2 linked regions of the Dinoroseobacter shibae DFL 12 = DSM 16493 genome follow. The protein of the gene in region 1 binds, or shares a complex with, the protein of each later gene. Links are inferred from orthologs where the notes say so. Each region holds a gene or a part of one and is shown in the gene's direction. Other genes may lie near its edges.

What was found. Proteins that work in one complex are often made in the same cells at the same time.
Region 2: the proteins of DSHI_RS01930 (region 1) and dnaN are in contact, whole or in part, in a solved structure (PDB 1OK7), measured with the Escherichia coli proteins. The link is inferred for Dinoroseobacter shibae DFL 12 = DSM 16493 from one-to-one orthologs.

Annotation. Positions count from the first base shown.
Region 1 is NC_009952.1:363,729-371,481, forward strand. What follows is about bases 2,433-5,357. They hold DSHI_RS01930 (DNA polymerase IV), read left to right. Parts: upstream 2,433-3,230; coding sequence 3,231-4,484; downstream 4,485-5,357. Other genes in these bases: DSHI_RS01920 (hypothetical protein), read left to right, coding at 2,433-2,593; DSHI_RS01925 (NUDIX hydrolase), read right to left, coding at 2,715-3,173; DSHI_RS01935 (N-formylglutamate amidohydrolase), read right to left, coding at 4,563-5,357. In the rest of the region: DSHI_RS01910 (ABC transporter ATP-binding protein), read left to right, coding at 1-627; DSHI_RS01915 (phenylacetate--CoA ligase family protein), read left to right, coding at 784-2,004; more of DSHI_RS01920, read left to right, coding at 2,129-2,432; more of DSHI_RS01935, read right to left, coding at 5,358-5,426; ykgO (type B 50S ribosomal protein L36), read left to right, coding at 5,703-5,828; DSHI_RS01950 (ATP-binding cassette domain-containing protein), read right to left, coding at 6,035-6,820; DSHI_RS01955 (ABC transporter permease), read right to left, coding at 6,817-7,753. UniProt on the Escherichia coli protein: Poorly processive, error-prone DNA polymerase involved in translesion repair and untargeted mutagenesis. Copies undamaged DNA at stalled replication forks, which arise in vivo from mismatched or misaligned primer ends.
Region 2 is NC_009952.1:3,545,371-3,548,281, forward strand. It holds dnaN (DNA polymerase III subunit beta), read left to right. Parts: upstream 1-852; coding sequence 853-1,971; downstream 1,972-2,911. Other genes in the region: dnaA (chromosomal replication initiator protein DnaA), read left to right, coding at 1-716; recF (DNA replication/repair protein RecF), read left to right, coding at 1,978-2,911. UniProt on the Escherichia coli protein: Confers DNA tethering and processivity to DNA polymerases and other proteins. Acts as a clamp, forming a ring around DNA (a reaction catalyzed by the clamp-loading complex) which diffuses in an ATP-independent manner freely and bidirectionally along dsDNA.

The DNA of each region.
Region 1 (7,753 bases):
GGCGAGGTCACCAAGGGCACCATCAGCTACCGCGGCGACCGGGTGCAGGACCTCAGCCCGTCGGACATGGTCAAGCGCGGGGTCATCCAGGTGATGGAAGGTCGCCACTGCTTCGAGCATCTGACGGTGGAGGAAAACCTGCTGACCGGCGCCTATACGCGGCGCGACGGACGCGGGGCGATCGCCGATGACCTGGAACTGGTCTACACCTACTTTCCGCGCCTCAAGGAGCGCCGCAAATCCCAGGCGGGCTACACCTCCGGCGGGGAGCAGCAGATGTGCGCCATCGGCCGGGCGCTGATGTCGCGCCCCGAGACCATCCTGCTGGACGAGCCGTCCATGGGGCTGGCGCCGCAGCTGGTGGAAGAGATCTTCACCATCGTGAAGAACCTCAACGAACGCGAAGGCGTGTCCTTCCTTCTGGCAGAGCAGAACACCAATGTCGCCCTGCGCTTTGCCCATCACGGCTATATCCTCGAATCCGGCCGGGTGGTCATGGAAGGCCCGGCGGCCGAGTTGCGCGAGAACCCGGACGTGAAGGAATTCTACCTCGGCATGTCCGACGAGGGGCGCAAGAGCTTCCGCGACGTGCGCTCCTACCGCCGCCGCAAACGCTGGCTGAGCTGATCCGCCGCCCTTTCTTTTGTGCGAAAATACTCCGGGGGAGGCGCTTTGCGCCGGGGGCAGCGCCCCCACCGCCCGAAGGGCGCAGAACCCGACAACGCGCCGGAGGCGCTCCGTTTGAGTGCCCTCCGCGCCCCTGAACGAACAGGCAGGACCGATATGAGCCCCTCCCCCTATGACGCCCTGGAAACCCGCGATGCCGCGCAGCGCGCCGCCGATCTCGCCCGCGACCTGCCGGTGCAGATCGCCCGGGCGCAGGCCCTGCCGGGCTATGCCGACAGCCTGGCCGGGGTCGATCCGGCGGCGATCACCTCGGCCGCGGCGCTGACGGACCTGCCGGTGCTGCGCAAATCCGCTCTGACCGGCGCGCAGACACCCGATACCCCGCTGGGCGGGTTCGCCGGGCCGGTCACCGGGTTCTCCCACGTGTTCCAGTCGCCGGGCCCGATCTACGAGCCCGGCGGGATCGACGGGGACTGGTTCCGGCTGGGCCGGTTCCTCCATGCGGCGGGGATCGGGCGGGGCGACCTGGTGCAGAACTGCTTCGGCTATCACCTGACCCCGGCGGGCATCATGTTCGAGAGCGGCGCGCGCGCGGTCGGCGCCACGGTGCTGCCCGCGGGCACGGGCCAGACCGAGTTGCAGGTCCAGGCGGCGGCCCATCTGGGCGCCACCGCCTATGCGGGCACGCCCGATTACCTGAAGGTGATCCTCGACAAGGCCGACGAGATGGGCGTGACCCTGGGCTTTGCCAAGGCGGCGGTGTCCGGTGGGGCGCTTTTTCCCAGCTTGCGGCAGGCCTATGCGGAGCGGGGTATCACCTGCCTGCAGGCCTATGCCACCGCCGATCTGGGCAATATCGCCTACGAATCCCCGGCGATGGAGGGGCTGATCGTCGACGAGGGGGTGATCGTCGAGATCGCGCGCCCGGGCACCGGCGATCCGCTGCCCGAGGGGGAGGTGGGGGAGGTGGTCGTCACCTCGCTCAACCCCGCCTATCCGCTGATCCGTTTCGCCACCGGGGACATGTCGGCGGTGCTGCCGGGGCAGAGCCCGTGCGGGCGCACCAACCAGCGCATCAAGGGCTGGATGGGGCGCGCGGATCAGACCACCAAGATCAAGGGCATGTTCGTCCGCCCCGAGCAGGTCGCGGCGCTCGTCGCCGCCCATGGGGAGGTGACACGCGCCCGCGTGGTGGCGGGTCGGGACGGAGAGATGGACACGATGCGCGTACTGATCGAGAGCCCAGGCGGCGACGCGGCGGCCTATGCCGCCTCGGTCGCCACGCATCTGAAGCTCAAGGGCGCGGTCGAGGTGGTCGCCCCCGGCAGCCTGCCCAATGACGGCTTGGTGATCGAGGACACCCGCAGCTACGACTGACGGGAAACTCGGCGGCGGGCGGGGCAGGCTCACGGTGCCTTAACGGAAAGCTGACACCTCGGGTTCTAGACCGGAGGCAAGACGCGCTGGCCATTCTGCCAGTGCCTTGCCGAAGGAAGCATTCATGGCCGAGTCCCGCCCCGTCGTCATTCTCGCGACCCAAACCGATCTGGCAGCCCTGGAAGAGGACCTGCAGCGCGGGCGCCGCCGCAAGCTGGCGGGTTTCAGCGTTCAGGTGCCGGGGCTTGCCCCGCACGACACCCTCGCGGTTCAGCGCGCGCTGGACGGCGCGTATCTGAGCCGTGCGGGCGCGGAGACGATGGCGGCCGCGGTGCTGGGCGCCGGGGCGGCGTTGGCTTGGGGGCTGGGCCCCGCGGGTCTGGGCGGGTCTGCCGCGGCGCTGGCCTTGTGTCTTGGCGGTGTGCTCGGGGCGGCGGCGGGCCGTCGGCTCGGCCTCTGGGCGGCGCGGCGTCGGATCGCGGGGGCGGTGGCCCGGTTGCGGCGGCACTTCACGACCGCCGGTATCGCCCCGATGGCAGTGGCTGTGCCCGCGCCGGAGGTGGCGGGGCCGCGCTGTGCTCTGTCCTAGGGACGGTTTCGATACGTGTTGCGCCGCTTGAGGAATCTCCCCCCTCGGTACAGGGGTGGCGCAACCCGGCAGCCCGGCTTTTCGTGATGGTGGGGTCGGTGCTGCGTGCGCTCCCGGTGGCTCAGGCCCCGGGGGCGCGTTTTTTCTGGCGCAGGTAGTGGCGCAGGCTGTCCTGCTGGGCGGCGATGGCGGTGGGGGCCTTGAGATAGCTTTCGATGCTGAGCATGAGCGCGTCGCGGGGTCCGCCATCGCGCGACAGCACCTCCCATTCCATCGGGCTGAGCCAGGCGGCGAAGAACCAGTCCGGGCGCGGGTCGGGCGCGTCGGTCTCGGCCAGCCGCAGGATCGGCCAGTTCAGCCGGGTCACCGGCAGCGGGAAGCCGAGGGTCTGGCGCACCAGGCGCAGGGCGGTGTCGGCGGGGCTTTCGCCGTCGGTCCGGTCGAGCTGGGGCAGGGTCCAGACCGGGCCTCCGGCGTCGGGGCGCGCCTTTGGCGGCAGACAGGTGACCGCCACCTTGTCCGCGTGGAGTGCAGCGAGCGTCACCCCCTGGAAATCCGTGTTTCGGTTCTGTTGTGGCAAGAAGAATCCGTTTAACCTGTACCCGTCACTATCCCCGCTTAGACGGTGTTCGTCCAGATGCCCAGCTTGTGCCGAGATTGCCAGGAACGTGCGTTGCAAGGGGCGCGTTGCGCCCGTTGCGGCAGCCCCCGGATCGTGGCCCATGCGGAACTGGACACGCTCACCATAGCACATATGGATTGCGACGCGTTCTTTGCCAGCGTCGAGAAGCGGGACAATCCCGCGCTTGCGGACCGGCCGGTGATCATCGGCGGCGGGCGGCGCGGGGTGGTGTCGACCGCGTGCTACGTGGCGCGGATCAAGGGGGTGCGCTCGGCGATGCCGATGTTCAAGGCGCTGGCGCTCTGCCCGGATGCGGTGGTGATCAAGCCACGTTTCGAGGCCTATGTGGAGGCGAGCCGGGCGATCCGGGCGATGATGGACGAGATGACCCCGGATGTGGAGCCGCTGTCCCTGGACGAGGCGTTCATGGATCTGGGCGGGACCGCGCGGCTGCACGGGGCGCCGCCGGCGGTGATGCTGGCGCGACTGGTCAAGCGGATGGAGGACGAGCTGGGTCTGACCGGCTCGATCGGGTTGTCGCACAACAAGTTCCTCGCGAAGATCGCCTCGGATCTCGACAAGCCGCGGGGGTTCGCGGTGATCGGCAAGGCGGAAACGCTGGACTTCCTGGCGGACAAGCCGGTGCGGATGATCTGGGGTGTGGGGGCGGCGGGGCAGGCCGCGCTGGAGGCGGCGGGCATCCGCACCTTCACGGACCTTGCGCGCTGGGAGCAGACGGATCTCGTGGCGCGGTTCGGGTCCATGGGCCTGCGGCTGTGGCACCTGGCGCGGGGCGAGGATGCGCGGGCGGTCTCCGGGCGCAGCCCGGTCAAGAGCATCTCGAACGAGACCACGTTTTCCGAGGATACCGCCGATCCGGACCTTCTGGAGGGGCATGTCTGGCGCATGGCCGAGAAGGTGGCGGGGCGGGCCAAGGCCCAGGGGCTGGCGGGGCGGGTCGTGGTGCTGAAGCTGAAGAAGTCCGATCACGGGCTGATCACCCGGCGCCATGCCCTGCGCGATGCCACCCAGATCGCGGACCGGGTGTTCCGCGAGGCCATGGCCCTGTTTCGTGCGGTGCCCGACGGGCAGAGCTACCGGCTGCTGGGGGTGGGGCTGAGCGACCTGGTGCCGGAGGATGGCGGGGACCTGTCCGGCGATCTGCTGGACCCGGGCGCGGTGCGGCGCGCGCGGGCGGAGCGGGCAACGGATGCGATCCGGGCCCGGTTCGGCGAGACGGCGATCGTGAAGGGCCGCGCGCTGCGCTGAGCGGGCAAAAATCTTGCGTAAGATTTTTGACAAGGATTTTCGAAAATCCTTGGGCGCGCGGGATGCGGGGTCGGTACGTTATTCCGCGGCGAGCGGCATCTGCGAGGCGCGTCCGAAATCCGCCACTTCGGAGATCACCTGCTCCATCAGCCGCTGGAAGGCGCGGAATTGCGGCCCGCGGGAGATCGTTTCCTCGTCCATGTAGAGGGCGCGGTCGATCTCGATCTGCACGACATGCTGGTTGCGCGAGGGTCGCCCGTAATGCTGGGCGATGAAGGCCCCGGCGAAGGGCGCGTTGCGCGCCACGCGCAGCCCCGCATTCTTGAAGGCCGCCTCCACCTGGTCGACGATATGGGCCGCGGAGGCCGCGCCGAACCTGTCCCCCAGCACCACGTCCGGGCGGGCCTCGGAATGCTGGTGCAGGGCATCGATCGCCTCGTGCGGCATGGAGTGGCAATCCACCAGAATTGCCTGCCCGAAGGCGTTGCGGGTCACGTCCAGCATGCGCCGGAGCTGGTCATGGTAGGGGTGCCAATAGGCATCGAGCCGGGCCTTGGCCTCGTTCAGGTGCATCTTGCCGCGGTAGATCGCGCGCCCGTTGGCCACCACCCGGGGCACCACGCCGAGCCCGGAACTGATCCGCGGGTTGTGGGTCACGCGGCGCAGCCCGCTGACCACCGCCGGGTCGAGCTCGTCGGCATTGCGGTTCAGGTCGATATAGGCCCGGGGCGCCGTGGCCGCGATGGTCTGCGCGCCGTAGCGCGGGGCGCAGGCGATCAGCTCGTCCACGAAGGCGTCCTCGGAGGAGCGGATCGTCTGGGTATCCAGCACCGTGCTGCGCAGGAAATCCTTCGAGTAGGCCCGCCCGGAATGGGGCGAGGCGAAAATCACCGAGGTGGTGCAGGGCTGGGGCAGCCCGAGGGTATACGCGGTGTGCATCATCGCGCATATGATAGCGCGATTGTCGGGCGGGCCAAAAGCCCTTGAACACCTTTGCGACTCCTTTTATAGCACCCCAACCGAGCGGCGCCCGGCCCACCGGCTTGTGGGGTGCGGGGGTCGTGCGGAACCATCATCGGGCGGTTAGCTCAGCGGTAGAGCACTTCGTTGACATCGAAGGGGTCACTGGTTCGATCCCAGTACCGCCCACCATGCCGGTTCGCCTTCGGGCAGGCCATCCACCTTGGCGCAGTGCGCGCCGCGATCAGGAGAAGACCCATGAAGGTCAAGAATTCGCTCCGCTCGCTCAAGCAGCGCCACCGCGATTGTCGCGTCGTGCGCCGCAAGGGTCGGGTCTATGTCATCAACAAGACCCAGCGCCGGTTCAAGGCACGCCAGGGCTGAGCCCCGCCGCAGAACCAGCCATCGAGTGACGAAGCCGCCGCGGGACACCCGGCGGTTTTTGTCATTTGGCGGGGCGTGGTCGGGGGCGCCGCCCCCACGGCCCTGTCGGGCCGCCCCCCGGAGTATTTCGGCACAGATGAAGGGGGCGCGGGGGCTGGGCCAGTCCCGGGGACTCTGGTCGCGCCGTTCGGGGCGGAACGCGGGGGTCAGGCCGCGGCGCTCTCGGGCTCTTTCGCGCCGGTCATGAAGGCCACCGCGTCGGACATGTCGTGGTCTTTGGGGTCGATCACGCAGAGCCGTTTGCCCAGCCGGTGGATATGGATGCGGTCGGCCACTTCGAACACATGGGGCATGTTGTGGCTGATCAGCACGATCGGGATGCCGCGGGCGCGCACGTCGAGGATCAGCTCCAGCACCCGGCGGCTTTCCTTCACGCCCAGGGCCGCGGTCGGCTCGTCGAGGATGATCACCTTGGAGCCGAAGGCCGCCGCCCGGGCCACGGCGACGCCCTGGCGCTGGCCGCCCGAGAGGGTTTCGACCGCCTGGTTGATGTTCTGGATGGTCATCAGGCCCAGCTCGCTCAACTTGTCGCGGGCGAATTTCTCCATCGCGGCGCGGTCGAGCTGGCGCAGCCATTTGCCCCGCCACCCGGGTTTGCGCAGCTCGCGCCCCATGAACATGTTGTCGGCGATGCTGAGTGCAGGGGACATGGCGAGTTGTTGGTAGACGGTTTCGATCCCGGCGGCGCGGGCGTCGAGCGGGCTTTGGAACCTGACCCGTTTGCCTTCGAGGAAGACCTCGCCCTCGTCGGGGATGACCGCGCCGGAGACCGCCTTGATCAGCGACGACTTGCCCGCCCCGTTATCGCCGATCACCGCGAGGATCTCGCCCGGGTAGAGCTCGAAGTCGCAATGATCGAGTGCGGTGACGCGGCCGTAGCGTTTGACCAGGTTGCGACCGGCGAGGATCGGTTGTTGCGATGTGTCCGTCATACCGACACCTTTCGGATCCATTGGTCCACGGCCACCGCGGCGATGATGAGAAGCCCGATCAGCAGGAAGGTCCATTGGGCGTCGGCGCCCAGCAGGCGCAGCCCCAGGGTGAACACGCCGACGATCAACGCCCCGAAGAACGCGCCCAGGATCGAGCCGCGCCCGCCGAAGAGCGAGATGCCCCCGATCACCACGGCGGTGATGCTTTCGATATTGGCCAGCTGGCCCGAGGTGGGCGAGACCGACCCGATCCGTCCGATCAGGGCCCAGCCCGCGAAGGCGCAGATCAGTCCCGACAGCATGTAGACCGAGATCAGGGTCCTGCTGACCTGGACGCCGGACAGCTCGGCCGCCTCCGGGTCGTCGCCGACGGCGTAGACATGGCGTCCCCAGGCGGTGTGCCTGAGCGCATAGGCCAGCACGATCACCAGCAGCACCATGAAGATCACGCCGTAGGTCAGGCGCGCGCCGCCGATCTCCAGCGTGGTGCCGAAGAATTGCAGCAGGGGCGCCTGGTCGCGGATGTCCTGGGAGCGGATGGTCTCGTTGCGGGAATAAAGGAAGTTGGCCGCCAGCACGATCTGCCACATGCCCAGGGTGACGATGAAGGGCGGCAGCTTGACCTTGGCCACGAGCCAGCCGTTGATGAAGCCGAGCAAGGTGCCGCAGAGCAGCCCGCAGGCGACCGCGACCTCGACCGGCAGCCCGTAGCGGAAGGTGAACTGGCCCATCACCACCGAACTCATCACCATGATCGCCCCCACGCTCAGGTCGATCCCGGCGGTCAGGATCACCAGGCTCTGGGCGGCGGCGACGATGCCGACGATCTGCACCTGTTGCAGGATCAGGGTCAGCGCGAAGGGGGAGAAGAATTTCGAGCCCAGGAGCAGCCCGAACACCGCGATGGCCGCCACCAGCACGATCAGCGGCACC
Region 2 (2,911 bases), 3.2 Mb from region 1 along the record:
ATGACGTGCAGTTCATCGCCGGTAAGGACAGCACTCAGGACGAGTTCTTCCACACGTTCAATGCTTTGGTCGACCAGAACAAGCAGATAATCATCTCGGCGGATCGCGCGCCGGGAGAGATCGATGGTCTCGAAGATCGGATCAAGTCGCGGCTGTCTTGTGGTCTGGTGGTCGACATCCATCCAACAGACTACGAATTGCGACTGGGCGTTCTCCAGCAACGTCTGCAGGACCAGATTGCGGCTGGCGAGACCATCGCGGTGGAGGATGGCGTTCTGGAATGCCTCGCCCAGCGCATTTCAACGAACGTCCGCGTACTCGAGGGTGCGCTCAACAGGTTGATCGCGTTTTCGGACCTTGTTGGCCGCCGGATCACGCTCGACCTTGCGCATGAAGCCCTGTCGGACCTGATCAGAGCCCACGACAAGAAGGTAACGGTGGACGAGATCATGCAGGCGGTAGCGAAGTACTACAATCTGCGCATGACCGATCTTCTGGGCCCCCGCCGGACCCGTACGATTGCCCGCCCGCGGCAACTAGCGATGTATCTGGCCAAGACGCTGACAACCCGGTCCCTGCCCGAGATCGGGCGACGGTTCGGGGGGCGCGACCACACCACGGTCATTCATGCGGTCAAGCGCATCGAAGCCCTGTGCGACAGTGACCCCCAGATTTCCGAAGATGTCCGGTCGCTTTTGCGCACGTTGGAAAACTGAACCAGGACCTTTCAAGGCCCGCAGTGACCTGCGGGCCTTGACGCTCCCTGCGAACCATTGGAAATTCCGAGATAATGCTTGAGCAGCAGGCAAGAATGCTTACGCTCGGGCGCTCCGGGGGGCATAGGACATCGCCATGAAAATTAGTATCGAACGGGCCACGCTGCTGCGGGCTGTAAGTCAGGCACAGTCGGTCGTGGAGCGGCGGAACACGATCCCCATCCTGGCCAATGTTCTGATCGAGGCCGAGGGCGATTCCGTGAGCTTTCGCGCGACGGACCTCGACATCGAAGTCGTGGACCGCGTCACGGCACAGGTGGAGCGCGCCGGCGCGACCACCGTCCCCGCGGTAACCCTGCACGAAATCGTACGCAAGCTGCCCGATGGCGCCTTGGTCGCCCTGACCCATGATACGGCCAAAGGGAGGCTGGAAGTGTCAGCGGGGCGGTCGAACTTCTCGCTGGCGACTTTGCCGCGCGAAGACTTTCCCGTGATGACCACGACGGAATATACCTGCAACTTCGCGGCCCCTGCCCCCGTCCTGCGTCGCTTGTTCGACAAGTCGAAATTCGCGATCTCCACCGAAGAGACACGGTATTACCTTAACGGTGTATACATGCATGTCGCGGACGGCGAAAACGGACGCAGCCTGCGTTGTGTGGCAACCGATGGCCACCGGCTGGCGCGGATCGATGCGGATCTGCCCGACGCTGCCGAGGGGATGCCGGGTGTCATCGTACCCCGAAAGACCGTGGGCGAGTTGCGCAAGCTTCTCGAGGATGACGAAGCCCAGATCGCGGTCTCGGTTTCGGAGACGAAGATCCGCTTTGCCACCCCTGAGATCACCCTGACGTCCAAGGTGATTGACGGCACGTTCCCGGATTACACGCGTGTGATCCCTGTGTCGAACTCCCGCAAGCTCGAAGTTGATGCGTCCGAATTCGCCAAGGCCGTTGACCGGGTGGCGACCGTAAGTTCGGAAAGGTCACGCGCCGTGAAGCTCGCCCTAGACGAGGATCGTCTGATCCTTTCGGTCAATGCGCCCGACAGCGGCGCCGCGGAAGAAGAACTCGCAGTCGCTTACGGAGATGAACGCTTGGAGATCGGCTTCAACGCCAAGTATCTGCTCGAGATTGCAAGCCAGGTCGACCGCGAAAACGCGGTCTTCCTGTTCAACTCGGCTGCCGACCCGACCATGATGCGCGAAGGCAGCGATTCCTCGGCCATCTACGTGGTCATGCCGATGCGGGTGTGATCCGGGGTGACCGGGGTCGCTGTCACATCCCTGTCCCTATCGCATTTTCGATCCCATACACATCTGACCTTGTCTCTGGATGAGAGGCCGGTTGTACTGCATGGTCCGAACGGGATCGGTAAGACAAACGTCCTGGAGGCACTGAGCTTTTTGTCCCCTGGGCGCGGCCTGCGGCGAGCGAAGACAGAGGCAGTTGGCCAGTCGGAGGCCGGTCTCGGATGGCGGGTCTCGGCTCTTGTGAAATCCGGCGGTCGCGAAAGGGAGGTTATGACTCGCAGCGATGCGGGCGCCTCCAGAACGGTTCAGTTGGATGGCAAACCGGTTCCTCAAATGGCGCTCGCGGAACTCGTTCCAATGGTCTGGTTGGTACCTGCCATGGACAGGTTGTGGATCGAAGCTGCCGAAGGCCGTCGGAAATTTCTCGACCGCATGACCCTGAATTTCGTGACAACTCATGGGCGCGATGTTCTGGCATATGAAAGGGCCATGCGGGACAGGAACCGGCTCTTGAAGGATGGAGTGCGAGATCCTCACTGGTACCATGCGCTCGAGGCGCAGATGGCCGAAGCGGGCGCGCGCATTACGCAGAACCGGCAAAGATGTCTTTCCGAAATCGAAGCGGCCCAGGCCGACGCAACGACCGCGTTCCCATTCGCAGGGTTGCAAATCGAGGCGCATGACGGGCGCGCACCGCTCAGAACCAAAGGCGAGATCGAAAATACGCTTCGATGTAACCGGTACATGGACCAGACGGCCGGGCGTACCCTGGACGGTCCCCATCGCGACGATCTTGCCGCGGTCTATGTTTCCAAGGGTACGCCTGCGCGGGACTGCTCGACGGGAGAGCAGAAAGCCCTTCTGATTTCGCTTATCCTGTCCATGTCGCGGGCCGTAAAAAGCCTTGTTGGGCAAGCGCCCCTCGTTTTACTGGACGAGGTCG